One region of the Bacillus sp. JJ1562 genome, then DNA from elsewhere that is predicted to be linked to it. Evidence: riboswitches for the same ligand, from Rfam matches in the RefSeq annotation. Region 1 holds a riboswitch; each other region holds the start of a gene.

What was found. A riboswitch is a leader RNA that binds a small molecule or an ion and turns the genes downstream of it on or off. The one in region 1 is predicted to bind S-adenosylmethionine.
Region 2: linked by a shared signal. The riboswitch ahead of mtnK (S-methyl-5-thioribose kinase) and the one ahead of V7097_RS05865 (methionine ABC transporter ATP-binding protein) in region 1 are both predicted to bind S-adenosylmethionine.
Region 3: linked by a shared signal. The riboswitch ahead of V7097_RS14425 (methionine ABC transporter ATP-binding protein) and the one ahead of V7097_RS05865 (methionine ABC transporter ATP-binding protein) in region 1 are both predicted to bind S-adenosylmethionine.
Region 4: linked by a shared signal. The riboswitch ahead of V7097_RS13035 (O-acetylhomoserine aminocarboxypropyltransferase/cysteine synthase family protein) and the one ahead of V7097_RS05865 (methionine ABC transporter ATP-binding protein) in region 1 are both predicted to bind S-adenosylmethionine.

The regions. Positions count from the first base shown of each region.
Region 1 is NZ_JBALOQ010000008.1:79,672-82,836, forward strand. It holds gene V7097_RS05850 (branched-chain amino acid ABC transporter permease) at 1-106, shown strand, start outside; gene V7097_RS05855 (ABC transporter ATP-binding protein) at 118-882, shown strand; gene V7097_RS05860 (ABC transporter ATP-binding protein) at 875-1,573, shown strand; SAM riboswitch class I at 1,757-1,862, shown strand; gene V7097_RS05865 (methionine ABC transporter ATP-binding protein) at 1,950-2,963, shown strand; gene V7097_RS05870 (methionine ABC transporter permease) at 2,953-3,165, shown strand, end outside.
Region 2 is NZ_JBALOQ010000034.1:77,447-80,611, forward strand. It holds gene V7097_RS18955 (pyridoxal phosphate-dependent aminotransferase) at 1-503, opposite strand, end outside; gene V7097_RS18960 (carbon-nitrogen family hydrolase) at 599-1,390, shown strand; SAM riboswitch class I at 1,784-1,941, shown strand; gene mtnK (S-methyl-5-thioribose kinase) at 2,045-3,165, shown strand, end outside.
Region 3 is NZ_JBALOQ010000022.1:40,426-43,590, forward strand. It holds gene V7097_RS14420 (methionine ABC transporter permease) at 1-273, opposite strand, end outside; gene V7097_RS14425 (methionine ABC transporter ATP-binding protein) at 263-1,288, opposite strand; SAM riboswitch class I at 1,608-1,709, opposite strand; gene yeiL (transcriptional regulator YeiL) at 1,897-2,568, opposite strand; gene V7097_RS14435 (MFS transporter) at 2,649-3,165, shown strand, end outside.
Region 4 is NZ_JBALOQ010000019.1:60,400-63,564, reverse strand. It holds gene V7097_RS13040 (MFS transporter) at 1-1,052, shown strand, start outside; SAM riboswitch class I at 1,394-1,496, shown strand; gene V7097_RS13035 (O-acetylhomoserine aminocarboxypropyltransferase/cysteine synthase family protein) at 1,576-2,898, shown strand; SAM riboswitch class I at 3,003-3,109, shown strand.

The sequences.
Region 1 (3,165 bases):
TGGGTTGTTCTCAAGGCTTACCCAAAGCTTGTTTAAAGCGAAGCCTCAACCTGTAAAGGAAGAATATATCGAACCCATTAAACAGCAATCAAAAATAAATGGATAGGGAGGACAAAGATGACGACGATTCTTTCAATACAACATTTATCAAAGCATTTTGGTGGGTTAAAAGTAATCGAAGATATTACATTAGCGGTTTCTGTTGGCGAACGTGTTGGACTAATCGGACCCAATGGTGCCGGAAAGACAACCTTTTTTAACATGATTGCGGGAGACTTGAACCCTAGTGGGGGGACAATTACTTATTTTGACCAGGATATAACGAAGGTTCCTAATTATAAACGGACGGAAAATGGAATCGTTCGTACTTTTCAGAAAAATAATCTGATGTTTGGATTAACGGTTAAGGAGAATGTTCGTCTCGTATTGCAAAAAATGAGAAAAGAGCATACTCAATGGTGGAAAAGTGTCAGTCTTAAAAACTACAGTGAACTTCATGAAGAAACAGATGCACTTTTACATGAATGGGGCCTTGAACAATATAGTAACATGAAGGTACAAGAGCTCTCTTATGGGGTTCAAAGACAAATTGAGATTGTCATGGCGATTGCCGGAAAACCGAAGCTTCTCCTTTTAGATGAGCCGACTGCAGGTATGTCACAGGTTGAAACCGACCAAATTATTGCGCTGATTAATAAACTACCAAAAGAAGTAACGATCTGTATGATTGAACATGATATTGATGTGTTGTTCGGTAATATGGACCGGGTGATTGTCCTTCATACTGGAAAACTCATTGCGGATGGCACACCAGAAGCTGTTCGTGAAAATGAAGAGGTAAAGGAAATTTACCTCGGTCGCGAGGAGGCTGCACATGCTTAAACTAAAAGAAGTTAATAGCTTCTACGGTTCCAGTCACATTCTTCATGGTATAAATCTCGAGGTGAAACAAGGGCAGGTTGTAACTCTGCTCGGAAGAAATGGCATGGGGAAAACAACAACGATGCATTCCATTATTGGCTTTGTAAAAAAAGTTCAAGGGGAAATCTTATTTGAAGGTCAAAATATGGCCTCACTCCAAAGTCACCAAATTGCCAAGAAGGGAATTGGAATTGTCCCACAGGGTAGAAGAATTTTTCCGAACCTAACTGTGACAGAAAATCTAACCGTTTTCGCTGATTTCAAAAAAGGCGATTGGAACCTAGAGAAGATCTTTCACTACTTTCCTCGTTTAAAGGAACGTGAAAAATCGCATGCGGGAACCCTTAGTGGGGGGGAACAGTCGATGCTTTCAATTGGTAGGGCATTGATGAGAAATCCGAAAATCCTGCTGCTCGATGAACCGACAGAGGGACTATCCCCATTAATGGTTGGAGAAGTTATGGATGTTCTCTTAAAATTAAAAGAGTCCGGAATGTCGATGCTTTTAGTTGAACAAAATATCTCAACGGCATTACGAATCGCAGATGATGTGTATATTTTAAGTAAGGGGAAGGTCGTCTACCACGACAATCCGGAAGAACTTAAAAACAATATGGATATCGCTTATCATCATTTAGCCTTAAGCAGCTGACAGTTGCCCTTCCCATTCTCGGAAATGGGCTTTTTAATATCCAATAAACTTTTTTTGAAAAATGTAACCATTGAGATAATAAAGATGGAAGCGTTTAACACTTGGTAGGTAGTGTTATAACGTTATTGACAAAAAACTAATAAACTAGTAGTATCTTACTATACAAATTAAAGAAAATTTTCAAACTTATCCAGAGCGACCGAGGGACTAGGCCCTACGACGTCCGGCAACCCCCATTAAGGGAAGGTGCCAATTCCTGCAGAATGATTTTCATTCTGAAAGATAAGTCGAGATAAATCCTTGTATTTCGATGCCTCTTTCAGTGTGAAGGAGGCATTTTTGCGTTAAAAAATAGAGTAACAAAAGAGGTATTTATATGATTGAAATTCGGAATCTTTCAAAGATATATAAAACAAAGAATGGGACTGTCACAGGTGTTGACAATGTGTCATTACAAATAGAAACCGGAGAAATCTTTGGGATCGTTGGATACTCAGGAGCCGGAAAAAGTTCCCTCTTGCGCTGTATCAACCTGCTCGAACGACCAACCTCAGGAAATATCTTAGTCGATAGAGTAGATCTCACTTCCCTGAAAAGCAGTGAATTACGTTCCGCGCGTTTGAAAATCGGAATGATTTTTCAACATTTCTATTTAATTAGTCAAAAAACAGTTTTCGAAAACATCGCGTTTTCCTTAATGGCTGCTAATGTACCAAAAGATCGAATCAAAAAACGAGTTGAAGATTTACTTGAGATGGTAGGGCTTTTGGATAAAAAGGATGTCTATCCATCACAGCTAAGTGGTGGTCAAAAGCAAAGGGTAGGGATTGCGAGAGCACTAGCAAACGATCCAAAAGTGTTGCTTTGTGATGAAGCAACTTCTGCACTGGACCCAACAACAACAAAATCAATCTTAAAGCTTTTAAAAAAGATTAATAAAGAACTTGGGATTACGATTGTCCTCATTACCCATGAGATGGATGTTGTGAAGGAAATTTGCAACCGTATGGCGATTATGCAAGACGGAAGGGTCATTGAAGAAGGTTCTGTTTACGATGTATTTGCAAGTCCGCAAACTGAATTAACGAAGGAATTTATTGAAAGTGTAGTTTCCTTTGAAATTCCTGAAGTTATCCTCGATTCATGTGAAGGGCCGATAGTGAAGGTTATGTTCAAAGGAAATGTTGCTGGTGAGGGTGTTATTTCAGATATGCTTCAGACCTTCAATGTAAAGGGGAATTTCCTACATGGTTCCATTGAATATATTCAAGACACACCGCTTGGTATTTTTATCATGGAGTTAAGGGGTAATAAAGAAGAAATAGAATCAGCAGTGAACTTTATTGAAGAACGTGCTGCACAAGTGGAGGTGTTACGTGATGGGAATTGATTTTAATCATCTCGTGGAGCTTCTCCCTGATATTAATACAGCGTTTTTTCAAACCATCTATATGATTGCTATATCATTACTTATTGCTGTAGTAATCGGACTTCCAGTGGGGATTTTTCTATATGTAACCGATAAAGGGTTATTTTTAGAAAACAAAGTGGTTCAAACTGTTTTAGGATTTGTCGTGAACCTAATTCGTTCG
Region 2 (3,165 bases), on a different contig from region 1:
TTTTCAAGCTTTTCCGAATCAATCTCAGAGTAGTCAGGTAAAAAGGCATTTTCTTCTTTCAGTGGCATATAAGCCATTTCGGCTCTAGCAAGTTCAACCCCTGACCAATAATCGGGGTAACCAGGATCTGGGACCAATGCAACATCACCTGGATTTAAAAGGCATTGTGGAATTTCAACTAATCCTGCTTTTCCTCCAAAAAGAATAGCAACCTCCTTTTCTGGGTCAAGTTCAACTCCGTATTCACGTTGATAAAAATCTGCTGCTGCTTTTTTCAAAAATGAATGCCCGCGAAACGGAGAATATTTATGAAATTTCGGTTGGTCCGCAGCCTTTTTTAAGGCTTCTACAATATGTTGTGGCGTTGGCTGATCAGGATTTCCCTGACCTAAATTTATGACATCGTGCCCATCGGCAACGACATTGTTCACCTTTGCAACAAGTGAAGCGAAAAACTGTTTCGGTAAATTTTTCAGAATTTCTGATTGTTTGAAATTTTTCACATCTACACCTTCTTCAAAATACTTGAAATACTAGTCTAAAATCATATATTGTTAGAGTTAACTTGTAAAGTATCATTTCATAGGGAGGACCTTAAATGAATCTAAAAATTGCATGTATTCAGTATGATATTCAAATTGGAAAACCGCAAGAAAATTTTGACCTAATATCTAAAGAGATCAAAAAAACAATGACTACGGATAAACCCGATATTATTATCCTACCAGAGCTTTGGACAACGGGATATGACTTAACGAGACTAGATGAAATTGCGGATAATAATGGTGACGAAACGAAAGAATTTATGAAAAATTTAGCAAAACAATACTCTGTTAATATAGTAGCCGGCTCTATTGCCAAAAAGACTGAGCAAGGCGTTACAAACACTATGTTTGTCTTTAATCGAGATGGTGAAATGACTAGTGAATACAGTAAGCTTCATTTATTCCAGCTTATGGATGAGCATTTGTATTTAAAGGCTGGCGATGCAAAAGGTGATTTTACGATTGAAAATGTACCTGCTGCCGGGGTCATCTGCTATGACATTCGCTTCCCCGAATGGATTCGCGCACATACAACAAGTGGCGCAGAAATTTTATTCGTGGTAGCGGAATGGCCGCTCCCACGCCTTGAGCATTGGCGTACTCTCCTCCTAAGTCGTGCGATAGAAAATCAATGCTATGTTGTTGCTTGTAACAGTGTTGGAAGTAACCCAGATAACGTGTTTGGCGGGCATTCGATGATTATCGATCCTTGGGGAACCATTATTGCCGAAGCAGGTACTGATGCAACTACGTTAGTTGGTGAAATTGACCTTAGCAAGGTACAAGAAGTCAGAAAACAAATTCCTATTTTCCAAGATCGTCGTCCTAATTTTTATCATTCATAGAAATTAAAATCAAAAACACCTAGGAGTATTTGCACCCTGATTTTTTAGGCCCACACGAGGTGGGTCACAAAGACGTTGCCACAGGAAGTGGCGTTCTTAGTCTTTGATCCTAAGCGAGATACAGTGAATCTTCAATCGGTGAAATTTATTTTGCCGATTGTTAGTTGAACCAATCGGGCATTTACTGGTAGTTGTCCTCTATGAGGGCTTAGTACCAGTTAATGCGGGGAAAATTTCCTTTGAAAATCGCATGTCTCCGCCGGAGGCTTCACTTTATTTAGTCGGGATTTGAACCCCGCCTGAATAAAGTGAAAAATATATTGACAATTATGTGTATTCGTTGATATCATTCTTTTCAGTATTAACATATAATTAAATATCTTTAATATTGATCTCTTATCAAGAGTAGGCAGAGGGACTTGGCCCGATGATGCCCAGCAACCGACTGTAATTCCATCGTAAGGTGGGGCGCTTTTTATTAGCGCCGGGGAAACCCACAAGGCACGGTGCTAATTCCAACAGGAAGTATTGAACTTCTTGGCAGATAAGAGGTTTGATGCAGCGTCTTCAAGCCTCTTTCGAATGTGAAAGAGGCTTTTCTGTTTTAGAAAAGCCTCCAACGACTATAAAAATGTATTACTGGAGGTATATAAAATGTCAATTTCTTATCAATCAATTTATGAACCTTTAACAGAAAGTACTGCGGTGGCCTTAGCCAATCGACTTCGCTTGTTTGAAGAAGGAACAGTGCTACGATGCAAGGAAATCGGAGATGGAAATCTAAATTTAGTTTTTCATATTACCCCTGAAGATAACGCAAAAGGAATCATCATTAAGCAAGCATTACCTTATGCAAAGGTTGTTGGTGAGAGCTGGCCTCTATCCTTGAAGCGAGCAACCATTGAAGCTAATGCATTATTAACGGCTGCTGACCATGTTCCAGCACTTGTGCCAAAGGTTTATTATACGGATGAGCAATTAGCCGTTACTGTGATGGAAGACCTCTCCCGTTTACAAATTTCAAGAACTGGACTAATTGAGGGTAAAAACTTCCCTCTTTTATCAGAGCACATCGGGACATATTTAGCAAAAACTCTATTTTATTCATCAGACTTTGGACTAGAGCCAACAAAGAAAAAAGTACTTGTACAAAAATTTATTAACCCTGACCTTTGTAAAATTACAGAAGATCTTGTTTTCACAGATCCATTTTTTGATATTGATACAAACAGCTTTGAAGAGGAGCTACGAAATGATGTTGAGCAGATTTGGGCTGACCAACCACTTAAGCTTGAGGTTGCAAAGTTAAAGCAAAAGTTCTTAACTCAAGCAGATGCTCTATTACACGGCGATTTACACACAGGAAGTATTTTCGCAAGCGATGCAGAGACAAAAGTAATAGATCCTGAATTTGCTTATTTTGGACCACTTGGCTTTGACCTTGGTCAATTCATTGCAAATCTATTATTAAATGCGATTTCACGAGATTCTGAAAAACGTGAGCCACTCTATCAACATATTGAAAAAACATGGGATGTGTTTTCGGCAATATTTTCACAAGCTTGGAAAAATGAAGCTGTAGATCTATACCGTGATACTGAAGGCTATTTGGAATATGTTCTTGAGCATGCATTTGAAGATGCGATTGGATTTGCAGGCTGTGAATTAATTCGCAGAACAATCGGGCTAGCACATGTAGCCGATTTGGATGGAATTGAAAACTTTGAGCAAAGAATCTCAGCGAAACAACATGCTCTTCAATTAGGAAAAGAGTT
Region 3 (3,165 bases), on a different contig from region 1:
TCCAATCGTTGTACCCATTACTGCCCGAGTTAAGGGACTGAGTGCAACAAGCAAAATAATAAAAGGGATTGGACGAACAATATTCACTAATAAGTTAAGTACGAGAAATATATATTTATTTTCCAATATGTTCCCTTTACGTGTGACAAAAAAGAGCACCCCCATTGCTATACCAATAATGCTTGAAAAAACTAACGTAAAAACTACCATCAAAATCGTTTCACCAGTTGCTTCGACAATACGAGGCCAAAATGTACTCCAATCAACTCTCATGGTTAATCACCTCCCTTATTTCAACAATTTGTTCAAGTTCATTGATTACTTGCTGAATTAATTGATCGGAACCCTGAAACTCAACAATTAAACTACCAAACAATTGATCCTGTAACTCGTTAATGCTTCCGTAAATAATATTGAAATCAATCCCATGCTTTCTCGTTACTCGTGACAGTATTGGCTCACTAGAAGCACCACCTGAAAAAATCACACGATACAAATTTCCTGAATGGTTATTGCGCAATTTTTCTAAAAGTTTGCTAGAAAGCTTGTCGTTTAACACAGAACTAATAAAGTTTTTCGTCGTTTTTGATTGTGGGTTCGAAAATATATCATAAACATTTCCTTCTTCAATCACAGATCCATTTTCCATAACGGCCATTCGATGACAAATACTACGGATTACATGCATCTCATGAGTAATAAGCAAAATTGTAATATTATACTCTTCATTAACCTTACGTAATAATTGAAGGATTTCTCCTGTTGTTTCGGGATCCAACGCAGAAGTCGCTTCATCACAAATAAGAATGTCTGGTGATGTCGCAAGCGCTCTTGCAATACCGACTCTTTGCTTTTGTCCACCCGAGAGCTGCTCTGGGTATTGATCTGCCTTATCTTGCAAACCAACAAATTGAAGTAATTCTTTCACACGGTTGTCAATTTGCTGTTTCGGCATCTTAGCAAGTTTTAAAGGATAAGCGATATTTCCATATACTGTACGTGAGTTAAAAAGATTAAAAGATTGAAAGATCATCCCTATTTTTCTTCGTAATTTCCGTAGATTTGCTTGAGAAATACTAGAAATGTCTAAGTCGTTAACCAATACCCTTCCAGACGTAGGACGTTCCAGTAAATTAACGAGTCGGAGCAATGTACTTTTACCAGCACCACTAAATCCAACCACCCCAAAGATTTCTCCTTTTGAAATTGTTAAGGAAATATCTTTTACCGCTTGTATCTCTTTCCCACCGGAACTAAAAACCTTACTTACTTCCTCAAACTTAATCAACTTGTAATCCCCCTCTGTTTATGGTCACTTTTAATGACCCAAAGTTTTACTCCTAGAAAACGAATCCCCTTTAAAAAAGACAAGAAAAAAAGGCATCCTTATTCCAATATCATCAAAAGAAGCTATTGGATAAAGATGCCTTTAGTTGTCTAATCGGCATAGTATTTTTTTATATGTAATCTTTCTAGTTACGGAGCCATACTTTCCCATCCCCCCTATTCATTCAATGCCCTAATTGACCAATGAGCACGTAATTTTGGCAAAAAATAAAACCCTCTTCACCAAAGAAGAGAGTTTAAAGTTTAAATTTAATCTTCTCTTCTTATCTTTCAAGCTCTTTGCTTGCAGGATTTGGCACAGTACTAACTAGTCTGTTGCCGAGGCTTCAAAGGGCCAGTCCCTCCACCTCTCTGGATAAGAATTCATCGATAATTTAATTGTACTTAATAAGTTACATGGAACACCTTTAATTGTCAATAAGTTTTTTAAAAATTCTTGTTATTATTTTAGGTAATAATTTACTTATGATACGGTTAATCATAATGTATCTAAATGAGTATTTAACTTTTCCTATTTGGTGATTGAACAATATCCTTTTATCTATATAGTTATTTATTTTTCAACACCTCGGCAAGTTCATACAAGGAATGGTGTTGTTTAATTTGGTAGTTCCGACCTTCCTTTTGCAGGTAATTTTTATCGCAAAATTTTGTAAGTACATGCAATAGGTGCCGATAAGATACACCTAAATAATCACAAACTATTACGTGTTTCTCCCTATAAATCCCTTCATCAGCAGTTTGCAAAATAAAATCGGCAAGCCTATTTTCAAGAGGGAAAGCGAGGCTCTGTGAATACTTTGCTGCCATAAGTGTTGCTTTTACACTTAATAACTTAGTTAATTCACGTAGAAACTTTGTATCCCCAAGTAATTTTGCGCGATATCGATAAAATGGAAGTGCAAAACAAATAGTCTTCGTTGATACTTGAATTCCCTTTGTATAGTACACATCATTTAATAATTCCATCTCCCCAATGTAGTCATTTGCACTAATAAAATTTATTAAAGATACTTTCCCATTTTGATGTGTTACATATATTTTTGCTTTTCCTTCCGTTACATAAAATAAAAAATCCGGTCTCCTTCCCTCTTGAATAATCCATTCACCACGTTGATATTCGTGCACTTCTATAAACTCTTCAACTTGAAAGGAAAATAGATGTGCTATTGAGTTATTTTCCAAATACAGCCGTTTCTTCTCACCTTTGTAAATTTCCATACTCCACCTCAAAAACATGAGATATCTCATATTAATTCTATATATTCCATGATATCATGCGATCAATAAGGAGGGTAAGTATGAATACACAACGTTGGATGAGTACACATTTTTTTAGTTTTTTTATGACATGGGGTATTTTTCTACCTTATTGGTCAGGTTGGATGATTTTTACAAAAGGAATTACAGTCTCAGAAGCTAGTTTAATCATGAGCCTCGGTTTAATCGCAAGAGGCCTGTCCACATTATTTGCATTTCCTTATTTATCAGAGAGATTTAGCCATAAAATTCAATTAAATGTGGCAGGAATCGGCACACTGGTTGCACTTCTTTGTTATATTCCGGCAAGTTCCTTTGCTAGTTTACTAATAGTAACGATTGTTTTACACATATTTTATCCAACTTTGATGCCAGCTTTAGATAGTGCTGCTAGTGTCCTTGTGCAAAGTAAACAGTTAATACACTATGGAAGAAGTCGTCGATGGGGATCCATTGGATTTGTCTCAGTCGGCATAATTTTAACCATTTTTACAGGAATGTTTGGAGATGAAGTTATTTTCTGGGCACTATTGCTCGGTATAATTGGATTTTTGTGTC
Region 4 (3,165 bases), on a different contig from region 1:
GTGATAAATTTGGTAGAAAAAAAGTGATGTTGCTGGGTATGGCTGTTTCAACAATCGCATTCTTTGCAAGAAGTATCCTAGATGTTGAACAGCTACTCGTAGCGACAGCATTTTTAACTGGTTTGTCAACGGCCTTTATTCAGGTTTCTGGTATCCCATGGCTAGCGGAAAATTCAACCGCTAAGCAAAGAGTTCATCTCTTTAGCTTTCATTCAGCAATCATGATGTTTGCGCAGGTCGTTGGAAACATTGCAGGTGGGGCATTATCTGACTCATTCCAATTTATATTTCATATGAGTGGACTATGGAGTGTAAGAATCACTCTTTTAATTGCAACGATCATCTATATTGCAGGAATTCTACCAATCATTAAGATGAATGAACAACGTAGACAACAACCGCAAATTGAAAAAGTAGAATCTTTTGGTCAAAAATTAAAGGTAAATAAATCGCAAATTAAACTAATTGCTATGTTTGCCATTGCACAGATGATCATTGGATTCGGTTCAGGATTAGTCATTCCATATTTGAATTTGTATTTTGCAGATCGCTTTCTAGCTAGTAATACAATTATCGGTTTAATTCTATCATTGGGTCAAGCAGCAACAGCAATTGCAATGATTATAGGTCCCTTCATTGTTAGTAAGGTGGGAGAGGTTCGCGCAGTGGTTTATTTGCAATTATCATCGCTTCCATTCCTTTTACTCACAGGGTATACTGAAAATCTTTACATAGCGGCTATCGCATTTTTATTTAGACAAGCATTAATGAATGCGGGTAATCCGATCCAAGCATCTCTTATTATGGGACGCGTGAACGATTCGATGAAGGGGCTTGCCAATTCAGTCAATCAGATGGTGTTTTCATTAGGATGGGCATTAATGGGACCCGTATCGACCTCAATTGTGATGTTGCATGGGGCTTATTGGGGTTATGCATATGTGTTTACAATTACGGCTGTCTTGTATTTAATTGGATCACTTTATTTCCTACTTGTTTTTAGTAGAAATTCCTTTAAAAATGAGGGAAAACCACTAGCGAAAATATCATAAAGTGAAACTTCAATCAGTAGGGGTTTTCATCATCCCCTACTGATTGTTAGTTGAACCAATCGGGCTTTATGGCAGTTATCCTCCGCCTAAATTTCTTCGTTTTCACTAAAGTTTGAGGTGGGGGTTTTACTGCCCGTTAATGCGGGGGAAAATATCGTATTTCCTGAAAAAAAGGAGCAAATTAACAATATTTGTAGAACGTGTTCCATACTGGCTTAGAAATATTAAATAAACGCGGAATTTTAAATTGCTCATTTTTTCTAAAAATTCATATTGACTTATAATAAAAAAAGAGTTAGCATAATATTAACCTTTTAAAGTATTAAAATTTCATATCGATAATCTTATCAAGAGTGGCGGAGGGAATGGCCCTATGAAGCCCGGCAACCGGTTAATTTACACGGTGCTAAATCCATCAGACTTAGTTTGTCTGAAAGATAAGAAGAGAAACCGTACATACACCTCTTCTTATCGAAGAGGTTTTTATATTTTTATAAACATAAAAACAGAGGGAGAGATTCAAATGAGTGAAAAACAAAAAAATTATAGACCCGAAACAATCGCGATACATGGGGGTCTTGAAGCTGATCCAGTAACTGGAGCAAGAGCAGTTCCAATCTATCAATCAAATGCATATAAATTTAATTCAACCGAACATGCAGCAAATCTATTTGGTCTAAAGGAAAATGGTTATATTTATACTCGTATCCACAACCCAACAACAACTGTTTTTGAAGAAAGAGTTGCACAATTAGAGGGTGGAGTTGGTGCATTAGCAGTCTCAAGTGGAATGGCTGCAATTACAACAGCGATTCTGAATATTGCTGGTGCAGGAGATGAGATTGTATCTGCTTCTACCCTGTATGGTGGAACTTATAACTTATTCGCTAACACGCTTCCTAAATATGGAATTAAGACACATTTAGTAGAACCAACAAATCCTGAAAACTTCCGACAAGCCATTACGCCAAATACAAAGGCGATCTTTGCTGAAACGATCGGAAACCCAAGCTTAGATATCCTTGATATTGAAGCTGTTGCAAACATTGCCCATGAAGCAGGAATTCCGCTAATTATTGACAATACATTTGCAACACCATACTTGTGTAGACCAATTGAACATGGGGCAGATATTGTTGTTCATTCTGCTACAAAATGGTTACTAGGTAATGGAACAACAATGGGTGGAATTATCGTCGATGGTGGTAAATTTGATTGGAATTCACCAAAATTTCCTGGATTTACAACACCAGATCCAAGCTACCATGATTTGGTCTTTGCTGAAGCGTTAGGGCCAGTTGCATATATTATCAAAGCAAGAGTTCAACTTCTTCGTGATTTAGGTCCAGCTCTAAGTCCTTATAATTCATTCCAATTTAACCTAGGTCTTGAAACATTACACGTTCGAATGAAGGAGCATATTGCAAATACGAAAAAAGTGGTTTCTTATCTTAAAAACCATCCTGGGGTTGACTGGGTATTGTATCCTGGTGAAGACGATCACCCTAACAAGCAATTAGCTGATAAATACCTACCAAAAGGTGCAGGCTCAGTTATTATTTTCGGTATAAAAGGCGGAAGAGAAGCTGGTGAGAAGCTAATCAATAATGTTGAGCTTTGGTCACATGTTGCAAACGTTGGTGACGCAAAGAGTTTAATCATTCACCCAGCAAGCACAACACATCAGCAATTAAGTCCGGAAGATCTAAAGTTGTCTGGTGTTTCTGAAGACTTAGTTCGCTTATCTGTTGGAATTGAAAATATTGAAGATATTTTAGAGGATCTAGAGCAAGCCATTAAAACAGCAAATGGAACAAGTTCAGTTTTACCTTTGCCAACAGTTTAACTTTGGTACATTAGTCACATATTTTCATTGACACTTATGCCTTAGAGGTGATAAGATAACTTTCAAGTTGTTTAGTACGATAAAAAAGTAAATAAAGTTGATTACTCTTATTTAGAGTGGTGGAGGGATGTGCCCGATGAAACCCAGCAACCGTCAACATCAGTTGAAAAGGTGCCAATTCACACAAAGCAAAGGCTTTGGAAGATGAGAGAAAGGACCCGCTAGATTATGCCTTTCTGCTCTTTTATTGCAGAAAGGCTTTTTCAA